DNA from 2 places in the Streptomyces sp. NPDC039462 genome. Region 2 is predicted to be linked to the other one. Evidence: riboswitches for the same ligand, from Rfam matches in the RefSeq annotation. Region 2 holds a riboswitch; the other holds the start of a gene.
What was found. Region 2 has a riboswitch for glycine ahead of gcvT (glycine cleavage system aminomethyltransferase GcvT). Riboswitches for the same ligand answer to the same signal wherever they lie in the genome.
Positions count from the first base shown of each region.

Region 1 (3,395 bases), on a different contig from region 2:
GGCTGCTTGAGTCCGTGGACACCACGGGAGGGGTGCGGCTGCTCGGCGTGGGCGTCACGGGGCTCGCGGACTACACGCAGGAGGATCTCTTCGCGCAGGCCCAGGCGGCCGAGGCGGCTCTGGCCGGTGCCGAAGGGGCTGCGACGGAGGAAGCCGGCGGGACGGCGGCCGCGGAGGCGGCCGCGGGTGATCCGGAGCGGGAGCGGGCCGAGGAGCCGGTGGTGCCTGCCGAGCGGCGGTGGGCGGCCGGACACGACGTGCGGCATGCCGAGTACGGGCACGGCTGGGTGCAGGGGAGCGGTCTCGGCCGGGTGACGGTGCGCTTCGAGACGCCGGACTCGCCACCGGGGCGGGTGCGGACGTTCCGGACGGACGACCCGGACCTGGAGCCCGCGGAGCCGCTGCCGTTGGTCAGGACGGTGCAGCGGGGCGAGAGGGTGGCTGAAGCGGGGCTCGAAGGAGTGTCGGGGGCGGCTCGGGTGGCGGTGGAGGGCCCGGGGTGAGGCCGGGTGCCGGGTCGGGCCGCGGGCCAGTGGGTCAGGGGGCCTCTGTGCCGGCGATGCGGCCGAAGTCCTGGTCGGGCGGTGGCGGGGGCGGCGGGGCGCCCGGTGGCGTCGTGTCGAGGCCGTAGTGGTGGTAGAGCTGGAGCTCCTGCTCGGGGGAGAGGTGGCGGCCCACCCCGAAGTCCGGGGCGTCCTTGATCAGGGCGCGGTCGAAGGGAATGTGCAGGGTGCCGTCCTCGGCCAGCTCGCTCGGCTCCAGCGGGACGAAGGCGTCGCGGCTGAACAGGCCGGTGCGTATGGCGGCCCACTCCGGGGCGCCCGTGGCGTCGTCGAGGTAGACCTCGTCGATCGTGCCGATCTTGGTCCCGTTCCGGTCGAACGCCTTGCGGCCGATCAGGTTGCGCGGATCGATATCGGTCTGCACGGGCCCTCCAGCTGGTCGCGGCTCGTCGAAAACGGGCGTAACTCATCTTTAATCATTCGTAGTCACTACGAAAGAGCACTTCGGGGCAGGTGGCCACTCGAGGGAACGGCCGGGGTCCTCGCTGGTAGGCTGGCGCTTGGCTGCTGACCCCGTGCGGGAGAGCTCTCCGGGACGTGATCCCGGAGGCGCCGAAGGAGCAAATCCTCCCCGGAATCTCTCAGGCACCCGTACCGCACGGACGAGGTCACTCTGGAAAGCAGGGCGGGCGTCGGGCGGGCACGTTCGGAACCCTTCCTCACCGACGGTGAAAGCAGATCTGTCGAAACGGACCGGTCTGTGAAGCTCTCAGGTTGAGATGACAGAGGGGGAGGCCGTCCGGGTACCCGCGCCGTGGTACCCCTCGCAGGTCGTGCAGACCAGGAGGCCTCCGCAATGACTGCCACCCATCGCACCCCGCTCTCGGAGCTTGAGCAGGGCATCCCCTTCGAGCAGCGGCACATAGGGCCCGATGCGGAAGCGCGGGCGAAGATGCTCGCCCAGGTCGGGTACGGCTCGCTCGACGAGCTGACGGCCGCCGCGGTGCCGGATGTGATCAAGAACGCCGAAGCGCTGAATCTGCCCGGCGCGCGCTCCGAGGCCGAGGTGCTGGCCGAGCTGCGCTCCCTCGCCGACCGGAACCAGGTCCTCGACTCCATGATCGGACTCGGGTACTACGGCACCTTCACGCCGCCGGTCATCCTGCGGAACGTGATGGAGAACCCGGCCTGGTACACGGCCTACACGCCGTACCAGCCCGAGATCTCGCAGGGCCGCCTCGAGGCGCTGCTCAACTTCCAGACCATGGTCGCCGAGCTGACCGGCCTGCCCACCTCCGGAGCCTCGCTGCTCGACGAGGGCACCGCCGCCGCCGAGGCCATGGCCCTCTCGCGTCGCATGGGCAAGGTCAAGGACGGCGTGTTCGTCGTCGACGCCGACGCCCTGCCGCAGACCATCGCCGTCATCCAGACCCGCGCCGAGCCCACCGGTGTCGAGGTCGTCGTCACCGACCTGAGCGACGGCCTGCCCGCCGAGGTCGCCGAGCGCGGCGTCGTCGGCGTACTCGTCCAGTACCCGGGCGCCTCGGGTGCCGTCCGCGACATCAAGCCGCTCATCGACCAGGCGCACGAGCTCGGCGCAGTCGTCACCATCGCCGCCGACCTGCTCGCCCTGACGCTGCTCACCTCGCCCGGCGAGCTCGGCGCCGACATCGCCGTGGGCACGACGCAGCGCTTCGGTGTGCCGATGGGCTTCGGCGGGCCGCACGCCGGTTACATGGCGGTCCGCGAGAAGTTCGCGCGCAGCCTGCCCGGGCGGCTCGTCGGCGTCTCCGTCGACGCCGACGGCAACAAGGCCTACCGCCTCGCGCTGCAGACCCGTGAGCAGCACATCCGCCGCGAGAAGGCCACCAGCAACATCTGTACCGCTCAGGTGCTGCTCGCCGTCATGGCCGGAATGTACGCCGTCTACCACGGGCCCGACGGCCTGAAGTCGATCGCGCGGCGCACCCACCGCTACGCGACGCTGCTCGCCGCCGGCCTCACCGGGGGCGGCTACGAAGTCGTCCACGGCGCCTACTTCGACACGCTCACGGTGCGGGCGCCCGGCAAGGCCGAGCAGCTGGTGGCCGCCGCCCGCGAGGCCGGCGTCAACATCCACCTCGTCGACGCCGACCACGTCTCCCTGTCCTGCGACGAGACGACCACGCGCCGGCAGCTCAGCGCGGTGTGGGGCGCCTTCGGCGTCGACGCCGATGTCGAGGCGCTCGACGCCGCCGTCGCTGACACGCTGCCCGAGGGCCTGCTGCGCGGCGACGACTACCTGACGCACCCGGTCTTTCACCAGTACCGCTCCGAGACGTCAATGCTGCGCTACCTGCGCAAGCTCGCCGACCGTGACTACGCGCTCGACCGCGGCATGATCCCGCTGGGCTCCTGCACCATGAAGCTCAACGCGACCACGGAGATGGAGCCCGTCACCTGGCCCGAGTTCGGCCAGCTGCACCCCTTCGCGCCCGCCCAGCAGGCCCAGGGCTACCTCACGCTCATCCGTGAGCTGGAGGAGCGGCTCGCCGAGGTGACCGGGTACGACAAGGTCTCCCTGCAGCCCAACGCCGGTTCGCAGGGCGAGCTCGCCGGGCTGCTCGCGGTCCGCGGCTACCACCGGGCCAACGGCGACGAGCAGCGCACCGTCTGCCTCATCCCGTCCTCCGCCCACGGCACGAACGCCGCGAGCGCCGTCATGGCCGGCATGAAGGTCGTCGTCGTGAAGACCGCCGACGACGGCGAGGTCGACATAGCGGACCTGCGCGCCAAGATCGAGAAGCACCGCGACGAGCTGGCCGTACTGATGATCACGTACCCCTCGACGCACGGTGTCTTCGAGGAGCACGTGACCGACATCTGCGCGGAGGTGCACGAGGCCGGCGGTCA
Region 1 is NZ_JBVKAO010000003.1:9,801-13,195, forward strand. Features, by position in the region: gene ACZ7LU_RS17145 (DNA polymerase IV) at 1-503, shown strand, start outside; gene ACZ7LU_RS17150 (PRC-barrel domain-containing protein) at 538-927, opposite strand; glycine riboswitch at 1,072-1,170, shown strand; gene gcvP (aminomethyl-transferring glycine dehydrogenase) at 1,360-3,395, shown strand, end outside.
Region 1: linked by a shared signal. The riboswitch ahead of gcvP (aminomethyl-transferring glycine dehydrogenase) and the one ahead of gcvT (glycine cleavage system aminomethyltransferase GcvT) in region 2 are both predicted to bind glycine.

Region 2 (3,395 bases):
CGACGATCCGGCCGCCCGCCGACGCGTCGGCGCCGAGGGAGGCGGCGAGGACCTCCTCCAGTTCGTTGCCCGGCCATCCGCCGTACGGATGGGCATGTGCCTGCGCCGGAAAGTCCATCTGTCCAACCCCTGCTCGCGACCGCTCTGCCTGCGGCTCGAACCCTAGCGCCGGTGGGCTCACCGGTCGAAGGCGATCGCCCGCAGCGCCTGCGCCGCATCCCGGTCGAGCAGCACCGCGGAGTGGCAGCCGCGCGGCAGGTCGCCGCGCTCGGTGGCGCCGACGAGGCGGCCGACCGTCCTGCGGTGCCGCGTGAACGCGTACCGCGAGACGCCTCTGCCGCGCTCGCGCTGGCCCTGGAGCGCCGTGTCCACCGGGACGTCGAGCAGCAGCAGGTGCAGGGCGGAGCCGCGGCGGGCGGCCTCGCGGGCGAGCCAGCGGCGCACCCAGGCCTGGGTCCCGCAGTCGTGCACGACGACGCCGGCGCCGGTGCGCAGGGTGCGGCGCAGGCCCGCGTAGTGCGCGAGGCGGACCAGGGGGCGGTAGACCGCGTACGGCAGCAGGCGGGGCATGCGGCGGGCCCAGCGGTCGCGGGTGTCCTGGGAGTCGATGCGCGGGCCCGTGACGGCCTGCCGCATCAGCGTCGACTTTCCGCCACCGGGCAGCCCGGAGACGACGACGAGGTCGCCCTCGCCGAAGGTGAGGCGGCGGGGGCTGTGGCCGGCCCGCTGCCGCAGGTCCCGGACGACGGCCACGGGGAGCGGGCCGCAGCTCTCCGCGGCGGGGGTGGCGGCCTGCTTCGGCAGCGCCACTCCCGTGGTAGTGGCAAAGACACTGGTCCTGCTGCGCACCGTGATCGGCCTCCCCGTAGCGGTCACGTACTGCTTTCCCCAGCAAGTGTAAAGAGAAGGTAATGCGGCACAAGAGCATTCCGGGCAGTGCGATCCGTGTCCTGCCACGGCTCCCCGTGGCCGGGGTCGCGTGCAATGATGTGCCCGCCAACTCCATACCGGCCGTTTGAATCCGCGCGGGAGAGTTCCCGGAGCCAGCACGCACGCGTGCCCGGGGCGCCGAAGGAGCAAGTCCCTCCCTTGAATCTCTCAGGCCCCGTACCGCGCGGGCGAGGCACATCTGAAAAGCGGGCCGCCCCGGTGGCCCCACCCAAGGTGCAAGCCGGGCGTCTCACATATCGGGACACGCTCGGCGAACCTCTCAGGTTCCGATGACAGATGGGGAGGATCGACCTCGCCCGTCATGCCCTGGGAGTTCCCTTCATGAGCACTGCCCCCCGTCTCACCGCCCTCGATGCCGTGCATCGTGCGCTCGGCGCGACCATGACCGACTTCGCGGGCTGGGACATGCCGCTGCGGTACGCCAGCGAGCGCGACGAGCACAACGCCGTGCGCACCAAGGCCGGTCTCTTCGACCTCTCCCACATGGGTGAGATCACGGTCACAGGACCGGCGGCCGTGGACTTCCTGAACTTCGCGCTGGTCGGCAACATCGGCTCCGTCGGTGTCGGCCGTGCCCGCTACACGATGATCGTCGCCGAGGACGGCGGGATCCTGGACGACCTGATCGTCTACCGCCTCGGCGAGACCGAGTACATGGTCGTCGCCAACGCTTCCAACGCGCAGACCGTGCTCGACGCGCTGACCGCCCGCGCCGACGGCTTCGACGCCGAGGTACGCGACGACCGCGAGGCGTACGCGCTCCTCGCCGTCCAGGGTCCCGAGTCCCCCGGCATCCTGAAGTCACTCACGGATGCCGACCTGGACAACCTGAAGTACTACGCGGGTCTGCCGGGCACCGTCGCGGGCGTCTCCGCGCTGATCGCCCGCACGGGCTACACCGGCGAGGACGGCTTCGAGCTCTTCGTCTCCCCCGGTGACGCCGAGAAGCTGTGGAACGCGCTCATGGAGGCGGGCACGCCCGTCGGCATGGTCCCCGCCGGCCTCTCCTGCCGCGACACGCTGCGCCTGGAGGCGGGCATGCCGCTGTACGGGCACGAGCTGACCGCCGAGCTGACGCCGTTCGACGCCGGGCTCGGCCGGGTGGTCAAGTTCGAGAAGACGTCGCAGTCGGACTCCTTCGTGGGCCGCGCGGCCCTGGCCGCCGCCGCCGAGCGCGCCGAGACCGCCCCGCCGCGCAAGCTGGTCGGCCTGGTCGCCGAGGGCCGCCGGGTCCCGCGCGCGGGCTTCTCCGTGGTCGCCGACGGCAAGGTCATCGGCGAGGTCACCTCGGGCGCCCCGTCCCCGACGCTGGGCAAGCCGATCGCGATGGCGTACGTCGACGCCGAGCACGCGGCCCCGGGCACGCAGGGTGTCGGCGTCGACATCCGCGGTACGCATGAGCCGTACGAGGTCGTGGCCCTGCCGTTCTACAAGCGCCAGAAGTGACCCCCCGCACATCGTCCCCGTTCCGCAGCACCCACCCGCGTACAGGAGAATTCGACTCATGAGCAACCCCCAGCAGCTGCGTTACAGCAAGGAGCACGAGTGGCTGTCGGCCGCCGAGGACGGCGTGGCGACGGTCGGCATCACGGAGCACGCGGCGAACGCGCTCGGTGACGTCGTCTTCGCCCAGCTCCCCGCGGTCGGCGACACGGTGGTCGCGGGCGAGTCCTGCGGCGAGCTGGAGTCGACCAAGTCGGTCAGCGACCTCTACTCCCCGGTGAACGGCGAGGTCGTCGCCGCCAACCAGGACGTCGTCGACGACCCCTCGCTGGTCAACTCCGCCCCGTTCGAGGGCGGTTGGCTGTTCAAGGTGCGCATCACGGACGAGCCGGACGACCTGCTCTCCGCCGATGAGTACACCGCCTTCACCGCCGGCTGACCCATACCGATAGGGATCGTGTGATGTCGCTTCTGAACACCCCTCTCCACGAGCTGGACCCGGACGTCGCCGCCGCCGTCGACGCCGAGCTCCACCGCCAGCAGTCCACCCTGGAAATGATCGCCTCGGAGAACTTCGCTCCGGTCGCCGTCATGGAGGCCCAGGGCACCGTCCTCACCAACAAGTACGCCGAGGGCTACCCCGGCCGCCGCTACTACGGCGGCTGTGAGCACGTCGACGTCGCCGAGCAGATCGCGATCGACCGGCTCAAGGAGCTGTTCGGCGCCGAGTACGCCAACGTCCAGCCGCACTCCGGCGCCTCCGCGAACCAGGCCGCCCTCTTCGCGATCGCCCAGCCCGGCGACACGATCCTCGGTCTCGACCTGGCGCACGGCGGCCACCTCACCCACGGCATGCGCCTGAACTTCTCCGGCAAGCAGTTCAACGTGGTCCCCTACCACGTCGACGAGGCCGGTCTGATCGACATGGCCGAGGTCGAGCGCCTGGCCAAGGAGAACAACCCGAAGGTGATCATCGCGGGCTGGTCGGCCTACCCGCGCCA
Region 2 is NZ_JBVKAO010000002.1:292,003-295,397, forward strand. Features, by position in the region: gene ACZ7LU_RS12085 (enhanced serine sensitivity protein SseB) at 1-118, opposite strand, end outside; gene ACZ7LU_RS12090 (AAA family ATPase) at 178-855, opposite strand; glycine riboswitch at 1,017-1,123, shown strand; glycine riboswitch at 1,124-1,237, shown strand; gene gcvT (glycine cleavage system aminomethyltransferase GcvT) at 1,273-2,397, shown strand; gene gcvH (glycine cleavage system protein GcvH) at 2,456-2,833, shown strand; gene glyA (serine hydroxymethyltransferase) at 2,857-3,395, shown strand, end outside.